4 regions of the Virgibacillus sp. CM-4 genome follow, and region 1 is predicted to be linked to each of the others. Evidence: riboswitches for the same ligand, from Rfam matches in the RefSeq annotation. Region 1 holds a riboswitch; each other region holds the start of a gene.

Region 1 (7,740 bases):
GGCAACGATTCTTAATGAATTAGATAATAAGTTAAATAAATCGGCTAATCTTTGTACGCCTCAAGATCTTCGAGATATGAATAATCTTACTTGTATTTTTAAAGGAGAGCTTAAAAATTATCCATATCGTTTTGAAGAGAAAGAAAATGAAATAGAACTTCCGTCAAGGAAGGCGATTTAATCAATGTTGGCACTGTCCATTAGATGGATGGTGTTTTTTTATACTCATCGGCAGGTGTGTACGTATAGGAAATGGATCATTTACAATGATGGTTTCAATCTGATGAAAATTATTTTGAAACTTGCTATTGACCCTCACGCTACGTGATACTCTATAGTATAGATTGTAGGGAGGTTAACAGCCATGAAAGTTAAGGAAGTAGCTGATTTGGTTGGAATTAGTGTGCGCACACTTCATCATTATGATGACATTGGGCTTTTGACTCCTGAACAGACAACCGAATCAGGGTATCGTATTTATTCTGAGATGGATCTAGAACGCTTGCAACAAATTCTATTTTTTAAAGAACTTGATTTTCCGCTGAAGAAGATTAAAGAGATTATTGACAGCCCTTCTTTCAATCAAGCGGAGGCACTAGAAATGCAACGAAATATGCTGCTTGATAAACGGGATCGAGTCGATACAATGATTCGAACAATTGATAAAACGATAAAATATAAACAAGGAGAGATCGTTATGAGTAATAAAGAAAAGTTCGATGGATTTGACTTCAGTCATAATCCTTATGAACAAGAAGCACGTGAGCGTTGGGGTGATAAGGCAGTGGATGAGTCCAATGCGAAAATGAACCGAATGACGAATGAGGAGAAAAAGGAATTCGAGGAAACATTCCATGCTATTTATCGTGAATTAGCAGTGGTTCGTCATGAAGATCCTGCTTCTGAAATAGCCCAAAAATGGATTGGTGAATGGTTTGAATTCTTGAACCAGATGGGAACCTATTCCCTTGATGCTTTTAAAGGGCTTGGTCAAATGTATGTGGACGATGAACGATTCACCAAAAATATTGACCAATTTGGTAACGGACTCGCTATATTTATGCGTGATGCAATGGCTGTTTACGCAGATAAACGAAAGTAGAGTTGAGAGCGAGGCAATGAATGGTTTTTACAGGGTAACCAGTTCCAAAACATTGGATAATGGGTAACTTTATTCATCCATCATAGCAATAGAAATAGGCATGATTCGAACGGGATCCATCCATCAGCTCAATTTGGATAAGCGGTTTTTGCTTTTCCAATTTAACCTGGTCATCCCCGTAGAAAGCATGCCCTATTTCGAATTGCGGTTATCGAATATTCGAATTTAGAGGTCCTTATTCTCATAATGTTCTAGCTTCTTTATTATTCATAAAAGCTGTTACTTTTCTTCTATAGAGGGCTCTATAATTGCGATACGGCTTGGTCTATATATTTCGCATTTGTAATAGCTGAGATGATTGAAACCCCATCTGCTCCAGCCTCCATCACAGATGCAGCATTATCAACAGAGATTCCTCCGATTCCGACGATGGGGATATGGGGATAGGCATGTTTAACTTCTTTTACCCATTGGGTACCAACAGCAACTTTAGCATCCTCTTTTGTAGTTGTAGAGAATATTGGTCCAACCCCCAAGTAATCAATGGAATCGATTGGACTATTGTTAAGCTCTGCCTGATTAGATATCGAAAGCCCAATCCACTTGTTTGGAAAGCGGCGTCGCAGCTCTGCTGCCGGTTTATCATCTTGACCTACATGTATACCGTCGGCATCTAATATTTCTGCTAATTCTTCGTCATCATTAACGAAGAAAGGAATTTGGTATTGTTTGCATATATCCCGTAATTGTTTGCCTAATAAATATCTTTGAAATCCCTGTAATGCGCCGTTTCCTTTTTCCCGATATTGAAATGCGGTTATTCCAGCATTCGCTGCTTGTTTAAGGATTTCCTTAGGGTCGCCATTACAGTTTTGGCTTCCCATAATAAAATATTTTCTTAATGCTTGTCTTACTTCCAATTCCTGATTAGCTCCTTTCCAATTGCTCTGATTTCAAAGATAGTGCATCAATAAATGCTGGCAGGAAGCTTCCTGGACCGTAGACATATGATTGTGCTGCAGCATGTTCTGCTGCTAGTCCATAGAATTGTACAGCAGTAAGTGCTTGTTCTTCAATGGAATAATTTGTTGTTAAACAAGCTGTTAGAATGGAGCCTAATAAGCAGCCTGCACCAGTAATTTTTTCTAACCAGGCATGACCTGTTGTATTATGAATCATCTTTTCATTACTACAAATGACGTCTGTTTTTCCTGTAATAATAGCAGTTGTTTGGTACAATTTGGCTACTTTAGCTGCAATTTCTTCAACATTTCCATCACCAACAGATTCCACACCTTTTGTTTCCCATGGGATATCAACAAGTTGTGCCATTTCTCCAGCATTTCCCTTAATTGCTGTAAATGAAACAGCCTGTAATAATTGACGAACTCCGTCTTGCCTAAACGAAGTAGCCCCAACTCCGACTGGGTCTAGCACAACAGGTATCCCTTTCTTATTGGCCGCTTTACCAGCGAGCTTCATTGCTTCCAGCTCCGTTAATGACGTTGTTCCAATATTGATCAATACTCCATCAGCCGCCGCTGCCATCTCTTCAACTTCTTCCTTTGCTTTTGCCATAACTGGGGCTCCCCCAAAAGCCAGCAACCCGTTAGCTGAAAAGTTCATGACAACTTCATTTGTGAGGTTATGGATTAGTGGAGTAGTTGCTCTAACCTCTTGAATGATCGAATCCTTCATTATTTCACCCTTTCTTCTCTTATAGCCCAGTGATTGGTAGGACCGTTACCTGTTCCTAATGGAAAGGAATGCTTTATTGCTTCGGTCACATAGTGCTTTGCCATTTGAACAGCTTCGATTAAATGAAGCCCATTGCTTAAGTTTGCAGTAATTGCTGCTGAATAAGTACAACCAGTTCCATGGGTGTTCTTCGTATCAAATCGGTCCGCAGCAAATGTATGAAGTTGTGATCCATCATACAAAAAGTCAATTGCTTTCCCCTGTAAATGGCCCCCTTTGATAAGAGCTGCTTTTGGTCCATACGTATGGACAATTGATATGGCTGCTTCTTTCATATCCGCTAGGCTATTGATGGAATTTCCTATAATAAATTCCGCTTCGGGAATATTTGGGGTAACCAACGTTGCTATTGGTAATAATTGTTCTTTAAGAAACCCCCTTGCCTCTTCATCAATCAGAGGATCACCGCTTGTTGCTACCATAACAGGATCAATTACGTAAGGTGCATTTGTTTTTGGTATTGCATCAGCAATTACTTCCATCATATCTCGGTTAGCAATCATTCCTGTTTTTATCGCATGAACTGGCATATCGGTTAATACAGATTGTAATTGATCATGTAACATCCCTGTTGGTAAGTGATGGATGTTTTGGACTCCAGTTGTGTTTTGAGCAACCACAGAAGTAATGACAGACATCCCATAAACCTTCAATTCTTGAAATGTCTTAAGGTCTGCCTGTATTCCTGCACCTCCACTAGGATCCGTTCCCGCGATAGTTAGTACACTTGGAGGTATACTCATTGATTGGTCACCTTCTTTTCTCCCGGCCATTCTTCACAGGTGTAAGCCATCTCCCAGAATTTAAGTTCCAACTGGCAGCTTTTTCGAAAAGCTTCGCTAATTAGATCTTGTTCTGATTTTGATGCATTGGCTGCTAATATATCGAGCCGGCTTCTCATTTCAGTTGTTGTTTTCTCTACCTCATCACTTGCATAAAAGCTAATCCAGTCATAAAATGGATGATCTCTTGTTGGGTGGAATTGCTTCATCAATTCTTTCCCTATTTCTAAATACGTCCATGGGCATGGAAGTAGTGCTCCGAGTATTTCACCGGATGTCCCCATTTGGGCATGGTACATCATATGTTTTATATAATGGTCTGCTGTTGGTGGAAGAGGGTGTCCTTGTAAATCTTCATACTTAACCCCAATATGATCACAAAAATTTCGGTGGGGGTGGATTTCATCATTTAATACAAAGTTTATTTGGTCAAAGAAATAGGCAATATCTTCTCGCTTTTTAGACTTTGCTAAGGCTATCCCATAAATTTGCATAAATGCATTCAAATATTCGAAATCCGCTTTAATATAATGAGCAAGGGCTTTATCGGGGATCGTTCCATTTCCGACGCCTTGAACAAATGGATGTTCAAAAATGAGCGCAAAGATATCATTATTTTCTTGTCTTAAATGATCTGTGAAACACATCATTTAGCCTCCTTTATTATGGGACGCTACTAGAGGAATTAAAGTAGATAAATAGAGGAGTGTTATGTTAATTTCCTCACTACTTTCCTGCGCTGGTATTAGCCAGATCAGGTTCAAAGGGACAAAGGAAGCGTTCCTTATCTCAGCAACATGGCGCCCCTAGTAGTTTCCTTGTAAACGAATAATATGTTCTTGTTTTACTTTTAATAAGATGATCCAACCAATAAATGCTCCAGATATACTGCTTGCCAAGAAGGATGGCATAAAAAATAGTGCACCTGTACCACTATTCATAAATAGTTTGGCGAAAGGGACAGCAAAGAGAGAACCGATGATTCCTGTGCCGATAATTTCTCCAAAGACAGCAGCTATTTTTTTACCTACCCAACGATAAAGCATTCCTGCTAGGAAAGCACCAATCATCGCACCAGGGAATGCTAACAGTGTACCTAGACCGATCATGTTTCGTAATAAACCGATTATGAAAGCAATCACTACAGCTGGGCCAGGTCCTAATGTAATGGCAGCTATGACATTTACAGCATGCTGCACAGGGTAAGCCTTAGCAATTCCAGCAGGAAACCAAAGAAATTGGGCTCCTAACGTACCAATCGCTATAAATACAGCCATGTATGTTAGTAAATAGGTTTTTCTCATGGATTCATAAATGAGCTCCTTCTTGTTATATATTTAAGCTTAGTAAATGTTCTCTGTTTGTTTTTACGACTATGAAAAAGCCAGATCCTTTGGGGACCTGGCTTCGGTTTATGAAATAGAAAGACGCTATGCCTACTACTTCCCTCCGCTGGTATTAACCAGATCAGGTCTGTAAGAGTCAGAAGCTCAACTGCTTCCTCTCAGCCCACGCCATGGGCACCCCTAGTAGTCTACGAATATTTAGTTATGTTTCACTTCACTAAGCTTTATTATTAGCATAACAAATCAAATCATGTTTGTCATTCATAAACCGAATGAGCAATTAATAAAACTACGAACCATAAAAGCTAGTTTAAGCAAACGATTGATTAAACTTATACTTTATAACCCTTATATACGTACGGATATCTAAAGGTTTTTAAGTAAATGAAAAGGCCATTTCGCACAAGAAAATGGCCTTTTCGTTTATGATTATTTAATAGGTTATTTTGTAGGTTGAAAATTATAGAATATCTAATCTAACAACTAGTGCAATCAAGATTTGAAGCAACACTTGAACGTTGATCGCGATATCTGTATCGGAAGTAGATACTTCTACGCCACGAGAATTTTCAATAAATACTTGCTGTTTATTCACTTGGCTGGATTTTAGTTTAGCAAATAGGTCTTGTGTTACGTCGTCTGCTTGATTTCCATCTGCAATAGAGATACTAATTACAATAGCAATGGCAACCTGTAGCGCTACCTGTACATTAAGTGCAGCTTGAATGTCAGATGATGTCACATTTACATCACAAGAATCTTTGATAATAATGGATTCAATAGATTGTTGAACATTCTTCAATTCACCGCTTGCTTCTTGATCTACGGTAGAATCATCAAATGGATGGCACATCGATGTGTCTAAGGCTCTCCATTTTCTATCTTCTCCTCGGGAATCATTACAAGAATTATGACATGAATCATGACATGAATCATTGCAAGAATCATAACTTGGACGTACATTACTACAGCTGTCACAAACATTTTCATGACGACCACGTCTTCTCCTATCTATTGTTCTGCCGCAATCTTCACAGCAAGACTTCTCAAACGCTTTTGATCTTGACATAGTATTATTTCCTCCTTCTTCTCGTTTAGAATATCTTATGTCTCAAAATTGAAATAGGAAGGGTGATTGTACCAAGATAAACTACCTATTTATTGGAGAAATAATTGTTTTTTAAAAGACAAAAGGAAATCCCGGTAATTTTTGTTGGTTTACCGGGATTTAGATTTAACTTTGAATATAGGGGGTTTTAAAAATTGATCTATTTGTCTATTATTTATTTTGTTTCATCTTCCTCATTATTACTTTTCATTACGCCATCCACATCTTTCCTTAGCTTGCTAACCATATCTCTAAGTGTTTCTTTATCTGTTTCACTTACTTTCGTTTTATCTAACGTAACACCGTGCTTTTTTAATGTTGCATCTAAAAGAAAATCGACAATATGGCTTGAAGCATTATTATTTTGATTGTTTTTACTCAATTCTTCCACCTCCAGCAAAGCTTTTTATATAGTATATTCTCACAAGATGTAATCGTGCTAAGATACTAGTCTATTTATGGGTTATATGAATCTATAGGATAAAGGTGGAATTATCGCTCCATGAAATAAATGCCCTTACTAATGGCTATTGTGGTACATATATTGAATAGAAATATATTATAGAAAGGATGAATATCATTGGCACTAACAAATGGACAGCGTAGTCTACTAGAGCTGCTAAATCAATTGTCCCAGAACCTAGCTAATAGCAGTGGCATAAATTCAGATGTATCTCTAAATTTACCAGGAATTGGTGTAGATGTTGGGCTTGACCTAGGTGGTACCGGCAGTACTGGAGACACAGGAGATAATGGGGGTACACCTGACACGCCTACTACAATCCGAGATGTACTTTTAGGTTTAGTTAATGAACAAGTAGAACTAACCACTCCTTTTGGAATGGTAACAGGGACATTGCTAGCAGTAAGAGATGATTATGTTGTTGTAATTGAGAATACCGGGTCACAAGCACTTGTCCGAATCGATAAGATTGAATTTGTCAGTGAACTATAAAGGAGGATTATAAATGTTTGAAGATGCATTTGCAGCTGAACTTGCAACGCAATTGGGTTCTACTGTTGAGGTAGCTACAGATAACAACTTAATAGAAGGAATTCTTTCAACAGTGACTGCGGAATTGGTATTAGTAATTGATGTAAGCAGCGGATACGGTGATAATGTGAAAATCTATATATCGTTAGACGCAATTAACTTCGTTCGTTTCCCTGTAGCAGCTTAAATAAAATAAAAAATACCCTGATATAAAGTTCAGGGTATTTTTTATATTGTTTTTTCATAAGTTTATTCCAAAAGTCATACGATGAAATGATAAGCGTACACTTCCAAGTGTACGCTGACAATACTTAATTCAACTTACTTATTGCATTACCGATTTGGTTGGTAAGCTGAAGTGCTTTTATCCCATCTTCGCCCGAGACTTTTGGTTGATCGTTGTTTTGGATGCAACGTATAAAATCCATTAACTGTAAGTGGAGCGGTTCGATCTCATCATCAATCACAGTTATGCTTGTTATGCCTGATCGTACGATTTTTAATTGCTTTTGAATGATGTCGACATCAAATAGAGCGTCTTCGGTTAAAATCTGGATAGACCTTATTTTTCTTTTCGATTTAAAGCTGGCGGTTAATTGTACAATAATGTCTTTAACAGATGTAGCAATAACAACCGCGTGTTTTGGGGT
Region 2 (7,740 bases), on a different contig from region 1:
CTTGATCTGTTTTCCCTTTATATTTTTCTGTAATAGCGTCCATATCAGGCTTCATTTCATTCATTTTCTCTTTCATCTTAGCGCCGCTTTTTGTTTGTTTTAATGATAAAGGCATTAAGAGCAAACGAATAAGCACCGTTATTAAAATAATGGATAGACCATAATCCCCTCCAAATAACACAGCTACATATTTCATGAGCCCGGAGAATGGATTGTCAAAATGAAATAATCCACTATCTGCTTGGCACCCCGTTAAAAAAAAGATTAGAATGATACCGACAATGGCATATTTTTTAAGAAAAGTGAGTATAAATTGACCTTGCATTGTTTTCCTCCTCGTTGTAATAAATCTTTAAAAAACGAGAAGGACTGCTGGTCTGTATCATCGTCTGGTGAAGCGATACGCTTCGTCTTTTTAACTAACCATTGCAAGATTTCTGCACATTCTCCTAGCAGTTCCTGCATTGGCAATAATCTTACCCGCTGATTATGATATTCCCTCGTTAATACATTGTTATTTTCCATTATACTTCTAGCATCGATAGCTAGAAATTGATATGTCGTGACAATCGTCAATAATAGACTTAAATACAGTGATAGCGGAGATACATCATTAAAAAGTTCATTTAACAACTCAATCGTCATTTATACTCACCTCCTTTTCTTGCTTAAATCTTTCTTAATTATAACACAGCTTAAACCTATTCCTAAGCCTAATACCTGATTACCATGATTCAACATGACCTGAAAAATTTTCCTGGATTTTTTTAATTAGTTAAAAGACAAGATAAAATCTAACATATTTACAAATGATTCGAATTCAACTATTCTAATAGATGGACATATAAAAACTGCATATCTATTTTTATTGCACTAGGGGAGCTATTTTAAGATGGCTGAGAGGAAAATGATCTGACCCTTAGAACCCGATCTAGATAATACTAGCGTGGGGAAGTGCAGTCGTTCAATAAAATGGAAAAGGCATTGCCTTATCATATTATTTATGAAGACTGCATTCCCAAGAATGCAGTTTTTTTGTGTATGTATCGATAAGGAGGAGATTACGTTGAACAACCAACCGATCACATGTAGCACAAGTAGGATTGCAGGCTGTACATTTGCTATTTATCCAATGACGGATCAATTCGTAGATGTTATTACAGCTTCATTAAAGGAAGTTGATACATCGAAGGTTTGGATGAAAACGACAGATGTAGAAACCTGTGTCCGAGGGAGAATATCTCATGTTTTTGATGTAACGAAGGCGCTCTTTCTACATGCGGCAAACACTGGTCGTCATGTAGTTTTCAGTGGCACCTATTCCATCGGCTGTCCTGGAGATTCTGATGGAGATGTTTATTTATCAGAGGATGATGAGCGGTTAAATACCAAATTACTAAAACGAATGAGCCAGGAAGTAGCTGGAAAGTTTTCATTGTATCCGCTAGGAGGCGGAAATTATATGAATATGATTTATAACCAAATCGAAGAAATGAAATTACATGGTATTGATGTTTCTTCTATTCACTATGCAACACGACTAGATGGCGATGGTGAAAAGGTTTTTGATGGCCTTGAACGCGTATTTACCAACATGGAAAATTTAAAATCTTCACATACTGTTATGACAACCACGATTTCTGCCAACAGCCCTTCAAAGAAGGAGAAAATAAATGAATAACTGGAAGTTGAAAGAAATCATTGTGATGTCCGTACTTGCCGTCGTGTTCGGAATTGTTTATTTAGCATTTTTACCAGTTGGAAAACTCCTCGTATCCTTGCTAGGACCAATTGGTTACGATTTTATATTTGGAATCTGGTTTATCGTATCTATCATTGCTGCCTATATCATTCGCAAACCAGGAGCAGCGTTTTTATCAGAGACGATTGCTGCTACCGTCGAAATGTTGCTAGGAAACGCGATGGGCCCGATTATTATTATTACAGGAATGATTCAAGGGTTAGGAGCAGAGGCTGCCTTTGCTGCCACTCGATACAAGCGTTATTCCTTATGGGTCCTTATGCTGGCTGGTATTGGCGCCGCTATCTTTAGTTTTGTATGGGGTTACTTTAGATCCGGTTTTACCGCTCTTTCCACCCCTTATATTGTAAGTATGCTGGTCATCAGAATGATTAGTGGTGCCATTATTGCTGGCTTAATTGGGAAAACCATCAGCGATTCCCTTGCCAAAACGGGCGTACTTTCCAGTTTTGCTTTAGGAAAACAAATAAGAAAGGAACGTTCCGTATCATGATTAATGTTTCCGAACTTTCTCTTTGGTTTGATGGAAATGATGAAAAAGCAATTATCCAAACGCTAAGTTTCCAATTAAATAAAGGGGAAGCAATGCTATTACTAGGCCCAAGTGGAAGTGGCAAGAGTACACTGACACGTTGTTTAAATGGGATATACCCTCGAGAATTGGAAGGTATGCTCAAAGGCGATATCCATATATACGATCACTCCATTCGAGAGGCTCATCCTGGTACAATAAGTAAACAAGTAGGAGTCGTATTTCAGGACCCCGAAACGCAGTTCTGTATGTTAACGGTGGAAGATGAGATTGCTTTTGGACTAGAAAATATTCGCACACCTTCCAACGAAATAGAAGCAAAGATCGATGAGGCATTAGAATTGGTTCAATTAAGCTCGTATAAGCATGCTTCAATAAATACACTTTCTGGTGGACAAAAGCAAAAGTTAGCACTCGCTTGCGTACTTGCACTACAACCAAATTATCTTGTTCTCGATGAACCAACTGCTAATTTAGATCCAAAATCAACAAAGGAATTTATTCAAACAATAAGACATGTATGCAAAGAACAGCAGATCGGGCTTATCGTTATTGAACATCAACTGGAAGGCTGGATTACTTTTATCAACCGTGCATTTATCTTGTCCAAAACAGGCAAAGGTATCTATGATGGTCCTCTCGTTAAACTTATTGAAACAAATAGAGAAATGCTTCAGCAGCAAGGGATTAGGCTACCTAAAATAACTGATCTTGTACTTACAGCTACCAGACAAAACAAGGCAAGTTATAAGAAGATACCATTGTCAAACGAGGATGTGTTATCATCGGTCACTATGGATGCCAGCTTCTTAGAAAGAAACCGTGTAGAGATAGCAAAGCCACAGAAAAAGAACGTTATTCTCTCTGCATCGGATGTGAATCTTTATAAAAACCAGCAGCGAATTCTAAACCAATTAACTGTCCGTCTATACGATCAATCCTTTGTAGCAATCGTCGGACCGAATGGAAGCGGAAAAACAAGCATGACGCGTTTATTAAGTGGAATAGACCAACCTTCCAATGGTGATATTCGCTTATATCAACGTCCCCTTAATGAATGGCAGGAGAAAGATGTACGAAAACAAATTGGATACGTTTTTCAAAATCCTGAACATCAATTTATCACAGATACGGTTTATAACGAGATTGCCTTTAGTTTACGACTAGGCGGTGAGCATCGAGAAAGCGTGATTCAGGAACAAGTTCAGAACACGCTATCACATTGTGAATTACAGGGTTCGGGGCATCTGCATCCCTATTCATTAAGTCAAGGACAAAAACGAAGACTGAGTGTAGCAACAATGATTGTGGATGATCAACAGGTCCTTTTCTTAGATGAACCGACATTTGGACAAGATGCTGCCTCCACTGCGAAAATAATGGATCTGTTGGAGCAAAGACATAGACAAGGCACTACGATTATCATGGTTACACATGATATGGATCTGGTTGATAAGTACGCTGATCGTGTGCTTGTTTTAGAAAAAGGGGAAATTGTAGCTGATCAATCGCCTGATCAATTATGGAAACAAGAAAAGTCAGTAATTAAACGATGGCATTTAGATTATCCCAATCGAATTCAATTGAAACAACAAATGGAGGAGGATCGCCATGTGTTCGTTTCTAAATCAACTTAACCCCAGTTTGAAAGCAATTACAGTTGTTCTCTTAGTTTGTTTACTGACGTTTGTATTCGACCCTTTTACACCATTAATTTACTGCATGTTCACCGTAATGGTTACCATTATATGTGGAAAAGTAGCATGGAAATGGTACACGCTTTATTTCTCGGTTATTTTTTTATTATCCTTTGGCATGCTTTGGACAACCATTGCGTTTGCAGATCAACCAACGAATCCGGGTGTCACGATGCACATTCTATTTTGGGATTTACCAAAAGAAGATGTAACAGTAGCAGCCGCATTAACATTACGAATGCTCGCCTTTGCTTCTTTATCATTTATGTTTATTTTTACAACAAACATGGTTGATTTTATTTTGAGTGTCATGCAGCAGTTCAAGCTTCCACCTAAACTTGCTTATGGCGTATTAGCAGGGTACCGTTTTCTACCATTAATAAAAGAAGAATTAATTCAAATCCGATCAGCGCATCGTATTAGAGGAATCCATCGTGCTAATGGCATCAAAGGTTCCATTCAACAATATAAACGATTTGCTATCCCCTTGCTGGCCGGGGCTATACGAAAAGCGGAACGTACCGCAATAGCGATGGAGTCAAAAGGATTTAACGGGGATCGAGATCGTACGTTTTATCGTCAATTTACATTGAAATGGAAGGATTGGGGTTTTTTAGGCATGATGCTAATCGTATTTCTAATTACCGTACTCTTTTCCATGAAGTTAGGATATTTCAGTTGGTACAAGGGACAGTTCTAGGGGAGAAAAGGATATTCGTTTTAAATTCTTCTGCATTTGGCCGCTCAATAAGCGATTGTTTGGCTTCATTGTAGGGAGAAATCACCTTAGAAAAAATTAATGTATAAACATGAATGAAATTGATTATTATTATCAATAATAATCATATTAAAAGGGATAACCTACCAAGGTTATCCCCCCAAACAAATTTTAAGATTCTGGAACAAAGGTTTTACAGTCGGTTTCTTTACTGGTGGACGCCTGCTTACCTTTATGACTGACTACATAAATGGCATCTGCATTACATTTATTCCCATTGCTCCAATACACACAGTTATTCACTTCACAAAGTACATCTTTAGCCAACGTATCACACCTCCTTAATGTATTAGGATTAACAATTAGGAGGTGATTGATACTTTAGTCTCTGTATATTCTTTCGATGCAACATACTGCGGCTTACATCCTTTTCATTCAAAGTATAAGTGATGATGCAGCTTACATCCTTCGTTAAACATAGATCCACAACAAGTACATTTATCCATTTGTAGATATTGGCGAATCGTAAATTCCGTTTTACATACACCACAGAGGATTACCTTGTTATCAAATTCCTCTTTTTTCCAAACACTTATTTTATGACCTTCTGCTTGGTGGCATTGGTAACAGGGATAATACTTTCCACAACATTTGAACTTGATTGCAATGATATCCTTTGTTGAATGATAATGTACACATCTCGTTTCTTGATCAACTACTTGTCCATAAATAGGTATCACCTGTTCATCACCTCTACTATTCGTCGTATTTTACTTGTACGCCAAATAATTCAATAAATGAAACAGCCTGTTCAGCTGATATGATTGCTCCCCTTAACTCTTCTCCAGTTAGATGAATGGTACGAAACTGGCAATTACTTAGATCAATCGAAGCTAATGAGGAACCTGTGAATGTAACATCTTGAATGACAGAATAGCCAAACTGAACATTGTCAAATTGAACTTCCATAAAATTAGCGCCCTTTAACAAGCATTGGCGAAAAGCCATATCTCGTAATAGCGTTTGATTAAATAAACAATAGGGGGCTTCGCATTCGATGAACTGCACATCTTGGAAGTTTGCTTGATCAAAATCCGCACCTGCTAATTTACAATTATGAAATGCAACACGATTAAAATATGCATCTTGAAAATCAACGTTTGATAGGTCACATCCATCAAAAATCACATCCGTCCATCTAGAAAAGGAGAGTTGTGATTGAGATAACGTTACTTTCTTCAAGTAGACTTCTTCAAAACGAACATGCTCCCCCACTAATGGCCCCTTTATCTTTTCAATCCGCGACAGCTCAATTAGATCATGATAAGAAAGATGCGTTAGCTCGATTTCCTCCAAATTCTCAGGTAGTTCCGGCTCGTGAATGGCTCTTTGTTTTCTTTTCATACATTCCCTCCTCTCCATTCTACTTATTACTTAAATTGTACATGAAATTCTTCTGTCACGGAATGTTCATACAAAAGTCCTTAATGATTTTTATAAAAACTGAAACTTATACATTTTTCATTCGTATTAGTATAATGAAGTTAAGAATAGATAAGTTGAGGTGAATAGATGAGCATACTGGGAAAATTATTTGGTAAGAAAAAAGAATCAAGCAACGCGATTGAAGAGCGAAATATGTTTAATCTTGAAATGGATGATATTGTAACTTTTGATCTAGAAGATTACAAAGTGGTAGGTAAAATCAATTATAATGATCATGGTTTTAAATGGCACGCATATCAGCTGCAAGGTACGCATAAAACATTATGGTTGAGTGTTGAGATGGATGATGAACTGAACCTTGGAATGTATGAGAAAATCAAATTACCTCTTCAAGAACCTATCCCCAAACAATTAGAATACAATGGTACAACATATTATTTAGACGAATCTGGTACTGCTAATGTATCAGGTGTTGGGCGAAGCGAAAATCTGTCTGGAACCACGTGTAACTACTTTGATTACATGGATGATGAAGAAGAAAAATTCCTATCAGTTGAAAAATGGGGATCCGAACTAGAAGTTAGTACTGGTTATACCATTGAAGAATTTGAATTAAAAATTATCGCGAGTAAATAATTTCCTAAGCTAAACATTCACAAATTTCATCATTAAGTTACTTACATTTTAAATAAAATTATTGGAGGAATGAACAAGATGTTTAAATTTTTTAAACGAATGAAAACCGTGGTCGAATCCGAATTGAATTCTGCCCTTGATAAAGCAGAGGATCCTGTAAAAATGCTCGATCAATTCATGCGTGATATGGAAGAAGATATCCGTGAAGCCGAATCCGCTGTAGCAAAGCAAATTGCCAATGAAAAAATGATGCTCCGTAAATACGAAGATGCTAAAAAAATGGTTGAAAAACGGGATGAGCAGGCGATTAAAGCGATTGAAGCTGGAAATGATGATTTAGCAAAACGTGCGTTAGAGGATAAAAAAGCACATCAACAATCTGCTGATTCTCTAAAAGAATCGTATGATCGCGCGAAGCAAGACTCTACTTCTCTACGTACGAAATTGGATGAGATGAAAGCTGAATATCAAGAAATGAAGCTGAAAAAAGACTCCTTAAAAGCAAGAGCAGAATCTGCCAAAACGAGAACCAAAATGAATCGCACATTATCTGGTATTGGCAGTGATGAATCCAAACAAGGTTTCGAGCGTATGGAAGAAAAGGTACTAAAATTTGAAGCTGAGGCAGAAACAAGCGAAGATTTACGTCAGTCAAACCGTAGCTTAGACGACGAATTTGAAGCATTAGAAAAAAATGATGTAAATGATGAGCTTGCAGCATTAAAGAAAAAACTAGGGAAAGAATAACTGGTTTTAACATCAGACATCAGAGGAAAGGAAAGGTCCCCCCTCTGATGTCTGAAAAATTGATTCCATAAAAGAAGAAGGTGAAACCATGAAAAAATCACTTTTCTTTGTGCTGGTTTCTTTTACGCTTGTCCTATCAGCTTGTGGTGGTAGTATGAATCAAGCAGCAGGCTCAACCGCGTTTAACGATGGAATTGCTGAA
Region 3 (7,740 bases), on a different contig from region 1:
AAAAGCATATGAACTCCTTGAAAAATATAACGCTTATCTTTTCCTTCTATGTTTAAGACACCTTTATAACGATATAAATTCTCGCCTTGTATTTGAACAAGATAAGAAAACCACAAGTTAAGTTTTCTTAAGTCAAGCGGTCTTGTTTCTTTCAATAATAATGAAGAAATACTCTCATCATGATGATCCTTTGCATTTATACCATTTGCATTTAATCTTAACTTCTCGTTCAAGTCAAAAGAATAGATATTTAGCACATTACGCAAATCAATTTGACTATTTAAACATACATATTTGGTAGCTGTTGGGTTCATTTTTTCTAAACGCATGGTTAGCCTATCCCAATCATCACAGGTGACTAAATTCGTTTTGTTCTAATTGACTTAATGATTCATCTTTATACTCTAAATGTTTTTATTTCTTTAGTTGCTTATACAATAGTTTAATATCGAATAAACCAAATCGTAATGATTACGATTTATTGTAATAGAAACGTACGCATTTGTAAACTATAAACCTTTACAGCTTTTTCACCTTTATTGTTGCAAATGGTCTATGCCGACCAAAAAAAGGAGCTAAGTCAAAGGATTTAATTCGAAGGTATAGTCACATAAAACCACTTTTTGTTTCTGCTATCCTTATCCATACGAGAAATAATTTCTGTATAATCAACCCATAAAACCTTAGCATGCATTTCTTTTAATTTCTTATGAATCTTTCCCTCCAATTCTTTCATAACTTCTAAAAGTTCAAATAATGGCATATTAAAATGTTTAGCTATTTCCTCATGCAGCGAATATTTCTTCACTTGAATCATGTACTGTTCTGCTGTTAAGATGCTTTCTGTTAACTTATCTTCCATTTTTATTACCATACGATAAATTAATCGATCCTTCTCTGAGAACTCGTTTAAAATTCTACGTAGAAACAGTTCATATTAGCACCCTTTCAAGAAATCCTTTTTCTTACACGTCCGTAAAACGTAATGATTACGATTTATTTGCATGTCACTTACTCTATCACGTAACATCATTTAAAACAAAATAAAGTTAATCATCAAATGAACACATTTTATACGAAGAAAAGAGTAAATTACCCTTCATAGTGACATGTAGGTGTGGATGCAATAACCTAGTACGTTCTTAACATACGAAGTCTAAGATCTTCCTCTCTCGTTCATAAAATAGTTACAGGAAGAATATTGTTGATAGTAGCACAATCAATAAATGTAAAACGTTCTTAATTTATTTCTTTAAACATAATAATGGAACAGATAAATGAAGTTCCCTACCAATCAAAAGTATATGAAAAAGGAGAAATAGAATATGAAAAAAACACTCTCTTTATTTTTTCTTATTGTAATATTGGGCCTTGTTGCTTTTTGGGAAACGGCGGAAACAAAGCATGGATTCACGCCCACTTTTCGAGAGGGGGAAGACACGCTAGAAGTAAGTAATGAAGTAGAAACTGATAGTACGTTGGAATATATGAAAGAAGAAACGGAAGTTGAAAATGGGTACCGTATTGAAACATACCGGGAATACGAAATCTATACTGACAAAGAAGGAAATATAATCAAAAGGGAACCTACCTCTAATTATAATTACTTAAGGTATAAATTAGAACAAGAGTAATATTTGGGGGTGTGTCGATAATCGATTAGCTTCGAAAAGCAAAAAATCAAGCCCCCTATTAATAAGCATGAAAAAAGGTTCTGTGTTCACCTCCCAAATAAGTTAAACCGGAATGTTACAGACAAGCAATCTATCTCACAAAGCAAAAGTGGGGAGTATCTTTCTCCCCACTTTGATATTTTGAACTATGCGCCAATATAACGTTGATACAATTGTTTTGCGACATTTATATTTGTAACGCCATGTAATAAGGTTCTGCCATCTTGAAAAACGACAAAACGAACGGCTTCAACTTCAAAAATAAGTACTTCTCCATTATCGTTAATTTTATCCGTAAATGTCTTGACAGCTTTCGCTAAAGCAGAAAGTGATAAGCTGCCTTTTTCTCCTGGTCTTACTTGTACCGTATCTCTTCCACAAAGTAAAACTGTCTTCATCCCTTTTTCCTTGGTTAAATAAGGATAGGTTGCTGATTGTGAACAAGATGAACAAGTGGGATTCAATAACTTTTTTACGTTAATTGCACTATAGGTCCTTCCCCATATATCAACTTGTACTAACTCCTGAGATAAACCATTACCAGTCAAGTACTTTAAACACTCCGATGTCTGATAGGCAGCGGTCATCTGTACCGCAGGAGAAATAATACCAACCGTATCACAGGTTTTCCCTTCCTGAGGGAGATGATCAATTAAACATTGTAAGCAAGGGGTTTCTCCAGGAATAATGGAAAATGCAATGGCAGTACTCTGTAAGCAGCCACCATATACCCAAGGTTTACGATGTTTTGCTAACACATCATTAATCACAAAACGTGTTTGAAAATTATCTGTTCCATCGATAACAAAATCAGCATCATGTAGCATCTTTTCTCCGTTTTCCTCATCGAGCTCATCAACAATTCCCTTAATCTCTACTTCCGGATTAATTGCTTGTAATCGTTGCTCGGCAGTCCTTGCTTTCGTTCGATTCTGTTTCGCGTCTGCTTCTGTATAAAGCTGTTGGCGCTGAAGATTACTTAGTTCAATATAATCACGATCAATCAAAGTTAACTTACCTATTCCTGCTCGTACAAGCATTTCCGCATTTGCACTGCCTAATGCTCCCGCACCAACGATGACCACATGTTTGGCAGCTAATCGACATTGACCTGTCTTCCCTATCGGGGCAAATCGTTCTTGACGAGCATAACGTCCTGCTATCATTCGATCATCGCCGTATCTGGACTGCTCTTCATTCCATCCATTCGTTTAGGGATACGCCCGGCTTCATAACCTAATCGGCCAGATTGTACGGCCAACTTCATTGCTTCTGCCATTCGAATTGGATCTTTTGCGCCAGATACAGCTGTATTTAATAAAACCCCATCTGCTCCAAGCTCCATGGCATAAGCAGCATCACTTGGAGAGCCAATCCCTGCATCAACAATTACTGGGATATCAGATTGTTCGATAATAAATTGTAGATTCATTGTATTGATAATGCCCTGCCCCGATCCAATTGGTGAGGCTCCTGGCATAATCGCATGTACACCTGCTTCTTCCAATCGTTTTGCTAATACAACATCATCAGAGGTGTAGGTTAATACAGTGAACCCTTCCTCTAACAGTTGTACCGAAGCTCTCATCGTTTCAAAAGGGTCAGGCAGCAACGTTTTCTCACAGCCGATAACTTCTACTTTAATCATGTCACATAAACCAGAAGCCCGGGCTAAGCGGGCAATCCTTACTGCCTCATCGGCTGTTTTAGCTCCAGCAGTATTTGGTAGTAAATCATACTGCTGTAAATCTAATTCTTCCAATAAATTCGGCTCGTTTTCATCAAAAATGTTCATTCTTCTGACTGCAAAGGTTAGAATTTCTGTTTCGGATACTTGCACCGCCTTTTTTTGGCTTTGAAATGTCGGATACTTTCCAGTACCTAGCATCAGTCGAGAATGGAATGATTTTTCTCCAATCATTAACATGACTTATCCCCCTCCTACAAAATGAACGATTTCTATAACATCGCCATCGGTTAATGTTGTTTGGTTATATACGACTTTATTGATAATTTGTTGATTCTGTTCAACTACCACAAGCTTCTCTTGAATGTTAAAACGATTTAATAGATCACCGATCGTTGAATCCTTAACTACCTCCATTTGCCGTCCGTTCACGTGTATTTGCATATCTTACCCTCCCTTTCCTAAAACGTGCTGGTGTGAAAAGACGTTCGATCGAAGCTGGCACATAACGGTTTAAGACCATATCACTGACAAGTTTCCCTGTAGCTGGAGCAAGAAGAATACCATTCCGGTAATGACCGGTGGCAAAATACAAATTAGAAACATCGGGATGCTCCTCAATGATTGGTCTGCCATCTTTGGTACCTGGACGCACGCCAGTCCAACAGCTATGCAATTCTTCCTGCTGAAGGGATGGGAACAACCTAAATAGGCGATTCATTAACTCAAAAATGCCTCCTGTTGACGTATAGCTACTGCTATCGTAGTGATAACTAGTTGCTCCAATAATGTAGCGTCCATCTCGTTTTGGCACCAAATACAAATTGTGAAAAAATAATGTCTGCTCAATAGAGGGATCGCTTGGCTTGATGGCAAAACATTCTCCTTTTGTCGGGATCATCGGATTCTTTAAACCTGTTGCTTCAAACCACTTCCCACTATTCGCACCAGCCGCAACAACCACATGATCCGCTGAGATACCACCGTTCTCGAATTGGATATGAAAAACATCACGGACACGATCTATATTCGCAACGCGACAATTCTCGATTACTTGGCTGCCCATTCCTAAAGACGCCTGTTTAAAAGCTTCACATACAGCCAAAGGTTCCACATTCCCATCTTGCTGCATGTACAATCCTCCTACAGCATGCGTTAATGCTGATGTTCGTTGCCTAATCCCTCCCCCATCCAACCATTCCAAGCCTTCAAATGCCTTTTGTTTTGCTTGCAGTCTTTGCTTCTGTTCTTCATTCGTAGCTATCTCGAGCATACCGTTGGTGGAAAGCTGGATATCAATCCCTGATAACGAAAATAGTTCGTCGCTTAGAGATGCATACATATTTCTACTTGCTTGGCAAAATTGATAATACGTACCTTGCTGATCATTTTCTGTATGCACCCCAAGCATGCCCGCAGAAGCTTGTGTAGTTTTTCTTCCAATTCTATTTTGTTCAATTACCGTCGTTGCAACCCCACTTCTACTTAAATAGTAAGCAACGGATTGCCCAATAACGCCTCCACCTATAATCACTACATCAACGTGTTCCTTCATATCCGTTCACCTCCTTTCGAAATGACTTTACTGCTTCTAATGGATCAGTATGGCTGAAGATACCTGACATCACAGCAACCCCACCTGCCTTTGCTTGATATATATCATTTACCTTCCCGGTTGTAATTCCACCAATTGCATATACGGGAATATTCAATGCTTTCGCGACTGTCGCTAATTGTTTTACTCCCCTTGGCTTTACTCCCTTTTTGCTCGCTGTTGAAAAGACATGCCCATACAAAACATAAGCAGCGCCTACCTGCTCTGCCCTCTTGGCTACTTCAAGGGAGTGCGTCGATACACCAATTTGTAAACAAGGGTATTTTTTTTGGAGGCAGTCTACCTCTGGCAATCTATTTTCCGGAAGATGAAGCGTTGGTACAGCTGTCTCCTTAGGTAGAATCTGGTGGACATGAATAATTAGTTTTTCTGCTGGAAGACCTTGTGCAAGTAGTCGTTGAACGAACAAAGAATAGCCACTCTTGGTCATCTGTTTTTCTCTTAACATGATAGCGTCAACATATGGACTAATGCCCATTATTACCTGGAAAAGACGCGCTTCCTTCTGTGAACCACTCGTCACCGCAATTAATTTCATAACTCCCTTCTCCTTTTCATTAAAAAATGCCACTTTTCCAGCAAAGGAAAAGTGGCATGAATCGTTCAGCATATTCAATAATATCGTCGATACACACTAGTCATGTCACTTTCCTCCGCTGGTTCTTACCCCAGTTCAGGTTCAAAGGGTCTCCATGTCTCACATGTATCTCAGCCATTACGTAAAGGCACCCCTAGTGAAGCGTAATTTAATTATTTAATAGACATTTGTCTATAAAATACATGATTTTGGACTATTCGTCTACCAAAAACGACCAATTTTCTATTCTTCTTTCTGTTCTTTTATAAAAAAAGGAGCTGACTTAAAAACCAGCTCCTTCAAATCTGTGCTATTTGGTATAGCGTTGTTTCTCATCAATCTTTTGTTCTTTCGCAAGTTCACGACTTGCACGCGGAGCTGTCCAGAATGTGGTTAACATGAGTAAGGATACTGGCACAGCCGTAACGACGATAAAGGATTGCAACGATCCAACACTATCCTCACCAATAGTGATGAGTACAGTTGCGACAAGTCCCATAAGAATCGCCCAAAATACACGTAAGAATTTAGATGGATCTCCGTTGCCTGTGATCGCCATCGAAATAGTTAATGACATTGAATCGGTAGTTGTTAGAACAAATACAATCGTTGCCACTAAAAAGAAGAAACCGATAATTGTACCAAGCGGTAACTGTTCGGCGATAGCAATCATTGCTGCTGGAGGTCCAGCACTATTTAAGGCTTCAGAAACGGCACCAGGGTTATTCATTTCAGCAAAAATCCCTGTTCCACCAACGACAGTAAACCAGAATGTTGTTACTACAGGAGCAATTACCGCAACAGCAGTCACAAGCTCACGAATTGTACGTCCACGTGAAATACGACTAACAAACATGGCCATCATTGGACCATAGCCGATGAACCAGGCAAAGAAAAAGACGGTCCATAAGCCAAGCCAAGCTCCGTCTCCACGGAACGTATTCAAGGTTAGAAAGTCTTGAACATATAATCCAAATGATTGCACATACGAATCAAAAATGAATAGTGCTGGTCCTAGGATAAGGACGGCCACCATTAAACAAACTGCCAGTATAATATTATAGCTGCTTAATATTTGAATTCCTTTATGAATCCCTGTCGCAGCAGAAATCCCAGCTGCTAGAACAATGACGATAACAATAAGACATTGCACAGCTAAATTATTTGGTACACCGAACAATGCACTTAATCCGTAACCTGCTTGTAATCCAAGGAATCCAATTGGACCAATCGTACCAGCTGCCACTGACACAATCGAAAAGGCATCAACAAACGTACCAAGTGCACTTTTTCTCATAATTTTATCCCCAAATATCGGATAAAGCAACGATCTCGGCTTTAATGGTGCGTTCCGATGATAATGGGAGTACATGAGTACAATCGTACCTAATGTTCCTAAAATTGCCCATGAGACAAATCCCCAATCGACAAAACTTGCTGCAAGTGCAGGTACTACTGCTTCAGCAGTGCCAGCTTCAATTCCTGAGAAATGTGGCGGTACGGTTAAAAAGTGACTTAACGGCTCAGCAGCAGCCCAGAAGACACCACCCGCCGCTAGCAGCGTACACATGATAATCGAGATCCACTTGAACGTTCCGATCTCTGGCTTTTCTAATTTTCCTAATCGAATCTTCCCAAATTTGGAATAGCCTAGTATTAATGCAATAACTAAAGTCCCAACCATCAGAACTTGATAGATGGAGCCGAAATAGGTTACCGACCAGTTAAACATCGTATTAACTGTATTTGTAACCATTTCCTGGTTTATTAATGCAAGAATCACAAAGGCAAGTAGCGCCCCTCCACTTAGAAAAAGAACTGGCTTATCTATGGTTTGATCTTGCTTCATTCTATTCTTCAACAATCTGCTCCTCTCAATTCCATACAAAAAAATCTCACATAACCATCTACTGACTTTTCTTATGTTTACCTTTTTCGTCAGTTGTATGTGAGATTTAATAAGCATTTTAAATTAACATACAGCGTTTAAGGATACATTTTTTCTAAAAACCTGTCAAGTCAAGTGAATAAGAACTGCGTTCATAAGCGTCAAATAGGACTGACCAGGTGGGCATGTAAACGTCAGAACTCTTCTGTTTTGAGCAGTCTTTTCTCTTGAGTTGGAGCAGTGCTCTCTCCAGTTGGGGCTGGTCTCTCCTTTATATCTATAATTTTTAAACATTAACCT
Region 4 (7,740 bases), on a different contig from region 1:
CAACTATCCACTTTGCTGTAACAGTATTGATGTACTTTATGTACAAGATTTATAAAAATGAATCTGAATTTATTGAAAGCATCTTATTTGATTAAAATTGAAACGAGTATAACTCAGTCTTGAAATCGAGACTTCTGAAGCGTTCGTATTAAGCGAGTAGTGAGTCCTTCTAATTAGGTCCAGATTTTTGAAAATCAAGGTATATACTATAACAATAGTAATGTATTTGCCACTCTTATGAAGTTGAAAGTTGAAATTAAAAAATAAAACTCGAACAGTTATTACATTTGTATATAGTTTGCTTATTTTTGCTATTGGTATCTTTCGAATTCTTACTGTATCACTATCTTCAACACCTTTGTTTGTAGCGTATATTTTCGTAATTGTAGGTTTTATCGTATTTATTGTAAACGAGATAATACTAAGAAAGTTGCTATCTAGCCAAAGCATTGGGATACTTAAAGAGTACAGACGAGAACTCAACAGAAGTGAAAAAGTTAATGCTAAGACAAAGAGGAACAGGACGCCAGTTAAAAGGCGTTCTTTTTTAATCGCAATTAGTTTTTGAGCGAGAATATGTTTCACAATATGAAATTATTTCCATACAAATTAATTTACTATTCTCTTAATAGGATTATACTACTAACTTGATTATTTTACTAGATAAAAAGGCACCTGTTTTTACCAACAAATGCCTTTTTGTAACAAAAACTAGATCAATTCGTATGAACAGGCTTATTGCCATGAGGACATTGATACGACTATGAAAGTTTATACGTATCTTACCGATAAAATGAAAAAGGATGCTTCCGAAAAAATATCAGAATCTTTACGGAAATCCTCGAAAAAAATATTATTGTGACATCTTACCTCTTCAACTAGTACAGTCATTTTATAATAATTTATTATGTTAATCCTAAATGTTCACGGAAGGTGTGACCTTCATATTTCCTTCTAAAAATACCCCTTCTTTGCATTTCAGGAACAATTAGTTCAACAAAATCTTCTAAACTACCGGGTAATGTAGGAGGCATAAGATTAAATCCGTCAGCCACACCAGCTTCAAACCAGACTTCCATCTGATCCACAATTTCGTCGGGTGTGCCTATCAGCGTGTAATGTCCACCGCCTGCATTAAGATATCCTAATAATTCTCTTACTGTAGGTTGTGTATCATTAATAATTTCTAGTATTGTTTCATAACGTCCAACTGGACCAGTGAATTCTTCTACTGGGGGTAATTGAGGTACTTCTTTATCAATCTCCCAATTCATGCAGTCTTGCTGAATAAAGAAACTCAACCGCTTTAGGGCTGTTTCAAGAGGTAATTGCTCATCTAATGCTGCTTTTTTGGCTAAAGCTTCTTCATGAGTATGACCTACATAGGTTACTAAGCCAGGAAATATTTTAATATGTCTATTACTGTCTTGGCTTTGTTTAACTTGTTCGACTAATTTGTCGCGAAATTTTTCTGCTTGCTTTAAGTTCCACGACACTGAATAGACTGCATCGGCATATTTTGCGGCTAATGCAATGCCTTGTTTAGATGCCCCAGCTTGCATTGATACTGGTTTGCCTTGCGGACTTTTTGGCGTAGTGGATGGACCATACACTTTAAAATAGGTACCATCGTGTTTAAAAGGCTGAATATTTGAAGGATTTATCAATTTTCTTTTTTCTCGATGATGAAGAAACTCACCGCTGTCCCATGAAAGAAATAACTTATTCATTAAAGCAGCAAATTCATCTGCCTTTTCATAGCGTTTGTCATGGGAAGGTAGTTCTTCCATACTGTGATTTAACGCCTCTAAATCAGTCATGGACGTAACGAGATTCCAACCAACACGTCCTTTTGTAATATGATCTAAACTTAATAATTGTCGTGAAGCTGTGAAAGGATTAGAAAAAGTACTTGAAATTGTTGAAACTAATCCCACATGATTTGTCACTTGAGAAATAGCGGTTAAATTGACTACTGGATCAAACCAAAATGCTGGCATATCACTAGAATCTTTACCTTGAAATGATTGATTATCAGCAAAGAATACTGCATCAAAATAACCTTTTTCCGCTAACTGTGCTAATGTTTGATAATAAGAAATGTCTCCAATACGTTCAACGCTTGAGTCAGGCATTAACCAAGCAGCTTGATGGTGTCCACAACCATACAGCAAAACACCTAAGTGTAGTTGTTTTTCTTTCGTTTCTGTCATTTTTTACACCTCAAGATAATTATTAATTGTCTTGTATACTTCTTTTTTTGAAAGATTATCTATGGTAATTTAAGCTATTAGTTCATTGTCAAACCGCCATCTACTGTGAAATTTTGACCTGTAATACCGTTCGCTTTTTCCGATGATAAATAAGCGACCATATCGGCTACATCTTGAGGTGTGGTCACCTTCTTCAATGGCGTTGTTTGAGCAATTAAATCGAATACTTCTGGTGTTGTAACACCACTGGCGTTAGTCGTTTTTAATAATCCACCTGAAACTACATTCGCTTTTATACCATATAATCCTAATTCAGAAGCGATATTACGTGTGAAACCTATTAATCCAGCTTTAGCTGTTGTATATTCATGGTAGGGTACAACAGGATTTTGATATAAATTAGTACCTATACCTATAATACTTCCATTTTGTCGTTCAATAAATTGAGGTATGACACTTTGAACTACATTAAATGCTGCTTTTAAAGTACCATCTAGTTGTTTTTGATAATCATCCCAAGTGAGTTCTGTGAAGGGTTTCTGTTTGTTTGGATCAAATTTAAAGTCTACTAATGCATTGTTGACTACAACATCGATTTGACCAAAATATTCCGTTGCTTTTTTTATCAATTTATCTACTTCTTCACGATTTGTTACATCAGCCCGAATTGCAATAGCATTCTCCTTTCCAATCTTAGAAACGAGCTTCTCAGCAGCATCTTTGCTTTGATAGTAATTGATAACCACTTGAAATCCCTGTTGTGCTAATGTCTTTGCAATAGTTGCCCCTAAACCTCTACTACTACCTGTTACTAACACTGTTCTAGTCATCATAACAACCCCTATATTTTTAATTTTGATGAAATTTATAATAAATTATAATAGAACAAAAAATACGCACCCTTCCATCAGGAAAGTTGCGTAAAACAATTAACTACATATTAAAATAAGGCACAATTCGCTCTTTAAGTATGTATTAGAGTTTACACTTTCCTACGCTAGTTTCAGCTAGTTCAGGTTCAAAGGGTTTGAGGTAATACTCATCTCAGTTAAATAACACCCCTAGTGCATATAATTAATTTATATTAAATGTTATAGTTTTAAAAAATTTATGTCAAGGATATATGGTTAGTTAAAGTATTTCTATAACTTTGTTATTCTAAAATGGTGAATCTGTACATATAACATAAATTTCTCCTCCAAACCCCCCTCCTCCAACGGAGAGGACTTTTTATTATAATATAGTATATAATTGCCTTACAAAAGTGAAAGCGAAATATAAAAAATTCCAATTTATTACATTATAGAATACATATATACTTTTCTTCAGTTAAGATAAGGAGGAAAAGTATTTGAGTATAAGTGAAATGAATATTGACTTGTTTAGAATGGTGAATAATCTAGGTAAGGATCTCACGTATCTTAATCCTACTATAGTGTTCGTTGCTGAATATATGGTATTTTTATTAGCCCTAGGTCATAGCTTTTTGGTTTACAAGAAGCAAAAATAATCGAATGATGATTATTTGCGGTTACTTATTAGCCGAAATAATCGGAAAAATTTCCGGAATAATATATTCAAATGATCCACCTTTTGAGGAATTATCTCATGTGAATCATCTAATAGATCACGAAATAGATAATTCTTTTCCAAGTGACCACACTATATTATTCTTTTCATTTTGTATAACTTTCTTCTTAAAAAGAGATCGAGAATATTTTGGATTATAATAGCGATATTCGTAGGACTTTCACGTATTTGGGCTGGTGTTCATTATCCAGCTGATGTCATTGTTGGAGCAGCTATAAGTATTTTAGTCGCAGTCTTTGTTTACAAAGTGGTACCTAAGTTAAATGTTGTGCGTAAGCTAATAGCTATTTATGAAAAAGGTGAACAAACAGTCCTGAATAAAAGTAGATCAAAAGAAAATTGATTTTGATATTGAAACTACAAAACAAATTCATACTACAGTTGCAGTTCGAAAAAAGATTCAGTAATGTTTGGAAACCTTATGAAAAATGCCCTCAAAATAAGGTCAAAAAGGGTCATGAGACAAACTCATGACCTATAAACCCTTATTTTTTAAGGAGTCCTGGGTGATTATGGCATCATGCCACCCATCTTTGAGGGGGTATTTTATCAAATATATGATAGCAAAAATGGCATTTATTAATATAAAGAATGTTTTCTTACCGAAATTAAATTTTTTATTAGCCTTTATTTCAATTCCGTATACTATGTTTCTCAAGGTGCTTTCTAGCGCCCGTTGATTGAATAGTCTTCTTCTTCTATTAGCTAGTATTGTTTATGTAAACATACATCATTTAGAAGTAATTCTTAAAAAGTACCCATCTGGATCAGTAATCTTAAACCCTCTCATATCCCAGAGGTATTTTTCCACATCAACTTCAATTGGGTAGTTACTATCAAGACATCGCTGATACACTTTTTCCAATTCATCTACAACAATAATTAATTCAAAACCATTTCCTTTAACGTCACTTTTAGCTTTACTGTTAAAAAAATGAACATCCTCTAGGATTGATTCGGAAGCAATTAACAATGAAAAGCAATCGTAGTTGAAACGACCTGAACGTTCATTTCTGCCGTAGAGTTCTAGTCCAATAATATCTTGATAGAATTTTAAGGATCGCTCAATATCCTTTACATACAACTCAACTCTAAAAAGTACACTCATACCTCATCACCGCTCCCTAACGCTACTCAAGAATCTGCCCCTTTGATTCAATATTGGCGCTTATTAAGTATAAATGTCCGATTCTGGAATATCCTATTTATTAAATTTGAAAGGGAGAACCAAAAAAACGACTCCCCCCTTATTTAACTTCACTCGTTTATATATTTGGTAACAGCAATTTCTTTTCCAAATTGGTCACCATTATCAATAAATCCCAAATTGGCATATAAGTGGTTAGCTTCCTGATTTTCTGGATGATAACCAACAACAATTTTTTCTGCATCTGGCAACTTACTCATCTCTGAAATCATTAACTTTGTTGCAGCTTTCCCTATACCCTTACCTTGAAAATTCTCATCAACCATTATTCTAAATATCCAATAACCATCAAGTTCCTCTTTTTCAGTGTTATACATTAGGAAACCCACTACTTTATCTTCAAAATAAATTGCAAAAGGTTTTAATGACGGTTCTAACTTTGATTGGGCAATTGATATAGCATTTGACTCTATATACTCCGCTTGTTTCTCTGGTAATTTCAAATCACAGCATTCATACCAGTTTCCTTCGTTCAATTCTTCAATTTTCACATTACCTGTAAGTATACATTTTCCCCTTTCAAATTTCGGGGAAACGCTAAGCCAAATTTGTTAGTTAGGCGTTGTCCCCTTTAAGTTCTTATTGAAAAAAGCTTTTTTGTTTGCCATAATGAACGCCTCCCTTAACAAGTATTGTCTAAAATTACAATGTGGAACTTTTTAGATTTTTAACTATACCATATTCTATTCCATAATATGGCCCTTATGTACAATACGAGCGCCGATCTTTATTACAGAAAAGTGCCCAATTGATGAATATTGAATAATTTACCTAACTAAAATTTTTTCAACTTAATACTTTGTCCATTGCTTCAAGCATTACGGTCCATGCTTTCTTTGTTTGAGGTATATACTCTGCCCATTCAGGATCTACCTCATGAGTTAAAGTTACCTCTGAGCCATTTTCTGAAGGGTTAATCTCAACAGTTACATGATCTGCATCAGGTAGGTCGTCCACTGTAGCCCATGTAAATTTAATGCGTTTAGGGTGCTCCAATTCCAAATAGTGCCCTATATGCTGAATATCTTCACTCTCACGGCGGTCAACAAAAATGAAATAGCCACCAACTTTAGGATTATTTTCACATTTTACCATATTGCCATTCGGGAACATCCATTGTCTTACTTTTTCTGGATTAACCCATGCATCAAAGACCTTATCTGGTGTTGCATGAAAGTGATAGGCAACAACTGCTTGTGCATTAGCCAAAATAATCAACTCCTATGATGAATAATATTTTAAAACCTTAAAGTCAAATGCTTTCATCTAAGGAAATACATCCGTTTACTTTGAAGATCGTTAAATTATTTTATTATCCTTTCAAACATGATAGAAGCGTCTGTATAAATGATATCAGGAAATTACGTAATTCGGTTATTTAAGTATTGATGCTCTTAAATTAGTAACACCATTTTCTAAATAACCCTTTAAGCAAGTTAGTGTATAGACCCACCCTCCTTTTTGCCCAATCATTTTGTTTACTATTTGGGGGTCATCTTCAATAAACCCTGATTCGATTACTTCAATTATTGTACTCGTATTATCCAACTCTTTCAGTGTAATCGTAACTTCCCTCACATCATCATCTTCATACCCCCACAAAAACACGACTTTCCTATTTTTCTCGACTTCTAAAACATTGATTGTTCCTTCTGCTTCGAATTCATCATATTTCAGTGTAACCGTTTTACCTTGTTCCCATCTTTCAGAACTTGAGGAAAACCAAAATCTTCCTATTTCACCTGGGTCTACGAAGGCTTCAAACACGTCAGTGGCAGGACTAAGTATTTTAAATTCCGTAGTTACTTGAGTATCCATAATGTATCATCACCTTTTATTAAATTATTGTATATTTAATACTATCTTTAAAATTTATCTTCCTTACATCGGAATAATGAAGAGGTATGTTGACTTTGTGGATTCCACCGGGGATGGGGGAGTATTATCACGTCAACTCAGAGTTATCTTTTTCTTCTGCTATACGTTTAATCCATTCCAATCGTTTATCCCACTCCGCTGCTATTTTTTCCATCCACTCCGCTGCCCTCGATAGTTGATTTGGACACACATTATATCTAACTTCCCGCCCAACACGGTTGGAGGAAACTAGTCCCGCATCATCCATAACCGTTAGGTGTTTTACAACTGCCTGTCGAGATACAGTTACCTTAGTCGCCAATGTTGTTGCTGTTGCTTGCCCCATAAACGCAATGTGATCAAGCAACTGACGACGAGTTGGATCTGCTAAGGCAATCAGAACATTTCCGAAATTTTCATTTTCTGTAGACAACATTTTACTGTTCAGCACGCTTTCGCAATACTTCCAATTGGTACTTCCAGCCCCGGACATTCTCTTTAAAGAATTTACCTTTTTCTTCGTCAGACACAGTAAGGCTGGAGAACCCACTTTCAACTACACTTAGCCAAGTGCCCCCATTCTTTCCTTTCAACATAAACTCAACAAGAGTAGAGTTACCTTCTTTTGGTTCTTCACCGGGAAATGAACTTGCCCATCGACATGCTAGGTAATTCGGTGGATCAACTTTTTCTATTAATACCGGGATTTTTCCATACTTTGTTTCTGCCACCACACGTGATCCATCAACCTGTACCTTGTCGGGACCCGGTGCATCGCCCACCCACCATGCTGGTTGGCTTACCAACTTCCATACCGTTTGAATAGATGCCTTAATAAAAATTTCTCGTTCAATACGATCATTATTCATTACT

The links. Region 1 has a riboswitch for thiamine pyrophosphate ahead of thiW (energy coupling factor transporter S component ThiW). Riboswitches for the same ligand answer to the same signal wherever they lie in the genome.
Region 2: linked by a shared signal. The riboswitch ahead of M948_RS31680 (YkoF family thiamine/hydroxymethylpyrimidine-binding protein) and the one ahead of thiW (energy coupling factor transporter S component ThiW) in region 1 are both predicted to bind thiamine pyrophosphate.
Region 3: linked by a shared signal. The riboswitch ahead of M948_RS26785 (thiamine phosphate synthase) and the one ahead of thiW (energy coupling factor transporter S component ThiW) in region 1 are both predicted to bind thiamine pyrophosphate.
Region 4: linked by a shared signal. The riboswitch ahead of M948_RS41285 (3-oxoacyl-ACP reductase) and the one ahead of thiW (energy coupling factor transporter S component ThiW) in region 1 are both predicted to bind thiamine pyrophosphate.

Annotation. Positions count from the first base shown of each region.
Region 1 covers NZ_AUQA01000001.1:205,762-213,501, reverse strand. The annotation lists gene M948_RS23590 (hypothetical protein) at 1-181, shown strand, start outside; gene M948_RS23585 (MerR family transcriptional regulator) at 365-1,102, shown strand; gene thiE (thiamine phosphate synthase) at 1,405-1,986, opposite strand; gene thiM (hydroxyethylthiazole kinase) at 2,030-2,800, opposite strand; gene thiD (bifunctional hydroxymethylpyrimidine kinase/phosphomethylpyrimidine kinase) at 2,800-3,603, opposite strand; gene tenA (thiaminase II) at 3,600-4,289, opposite strand; TPP riboswitch at 4,357-4,460, opposite strand; gene thiW (energy coupling factor transporter S component ThiW) at 4,449-4,946, opposite strand; TPP riboswitch at 5,070-5,180, opposite strand; gene M948_RS43090 (spore coat protein) at 5,449-5,841, opposite strand; gene M948_RS43085 (hypothetical protein) at 5,850-5,987, opposite strand; gene M948_RS23550 (hypothetical protein) at 6,272-6,478, opposite strand; gene M948_RS23545 (DUF2642 domain-containing protein) at 6,677-7,051, shown strand; gene M948_RS23540 (hypothetical protein) at 7,065-7,277, shown strand; gene M948_RS23535 (Gfo/Idh/MocA family protein) at 7,402-7,740, opposite strand, start outside.
Region 2 covers NZ_AUQA01000003.1:93,979-101,718, reverse strand. The annotation lists gene yidC (membrane protein insertase YidC) at 1-325, opposite strand, end outside; gene M948_RS43190 (hypothetical protein) at 265-645, opposite strand; TPP riboswitch at 866-970, shown strand; gene M948_RS31680 (YkoF family thiamine/hydroxymethylpyrimidine-binding protein) at 1,067-1,681, shown strand; gene M948_RS31675 (ECF transporter S component) at 1,674-2,255, shown strand; gene M948_RS31670 (ABC transporter ATP-binding protein) at 2,252-3,931, shown strand; gene M948_RS31665 (energy-coupling factor transporter transmembrane component T family protein) at 3,906-4,691, shown strand; gene M948_RS42815 (DUF1540 domain-containing protein) at 4,881-5,036, opposite strand; gene M948_RS31660 (CHY zinc finger protein) at 5,141-5,449, opposite strand; gene M948_RS0121800 (pentapeptide repeat-containing protein) at 5,466-6,113, opposite strand; gene M948_RS31655 (DUF4178 domain-containing protein) at 6,282-6,791, shown strand; gene M948_RS31650 (PspA/IM30 family protein) at 6,870-7,538, shown strand; gene M948_RS31645 (DUF4247 domain-containing protein) at 7,627-7,740, shown strand, end outside.
Region 3 covers NZ_AUQA01000002.1:641,532-649,271, forward strand. The annotation lists gene M948_RS26750 (GTP-binding protein) at 1-329, opposite strand, end outside; gene M948_RS26755 (hypothetical protein) at 590-874, opposite strand; gene M948_RS26760 (hypothetical protein) at 1,326-1,634, shown strand; gene M948_RS26765 (ThiF family adenylyltransferase) at 1,820-2,839, opposite strand; gene M948_RS26770 (thiazole synthase) at 2,836-3,600, opposite strand; gene thiS (sulfur carrier protein ThiS) at 3,604-3,804, opposite strand; gene thiO (glycine oxidase ThiO) at 3,764-4,915, opposite strand; gene M948_RS26785 (thiamine phosphate synthase) at 4,899-5,513, opposite strand; TPP riboswitch at 5,607-5,718, opposite strand; gene M948_RS26790 (BCCT family transporter) at 5,863-7,401, opposite strand.
Region 4 covers NZ_AUQA01000008.1:72,447-80,186, forward strand. The annotation lists gene M948_RS41275 (hypothetical protein) at 1-95, shown strand, start outside; gene M948_RS41280 (LLM class flavin-dependent oxidoreductase) at 906-2,213, opposite strand; gene M948_RS41285 (3-oxoacyl-ACP reductase) at 2,291-3,043, opposite strand; TPP riboswitch at 3,186-3,286, opposite strand; gene M948_RS44075 (hypothetical protein) at 3,565-3,723, shown strand; gene M948_RS44080 (phosphatase PAP2 family protein) at 3,895-4,146, shown strand; gene M948_RS41295 (VOC family protein) at 4,534-4,911, opposite strand; gene M948_RS41300 (GNAT family N-acetyltransferase) at 5,061-5,516, opposite strand; gene M948_RS41305 (SRPBCC family protein) at 5,797-6,219, opposite strand; gene M948_RS41310 (SRPBCC family protein) at 6,385-6,828, opposite strand; gene M948_RS41315 (ArsR/SmtB family transcription factor) at 6,956-7,318, opposite strand; gene M948_RS41320 (SRPBCC domain-containing protein) at 7,305-7,736, opposite strand.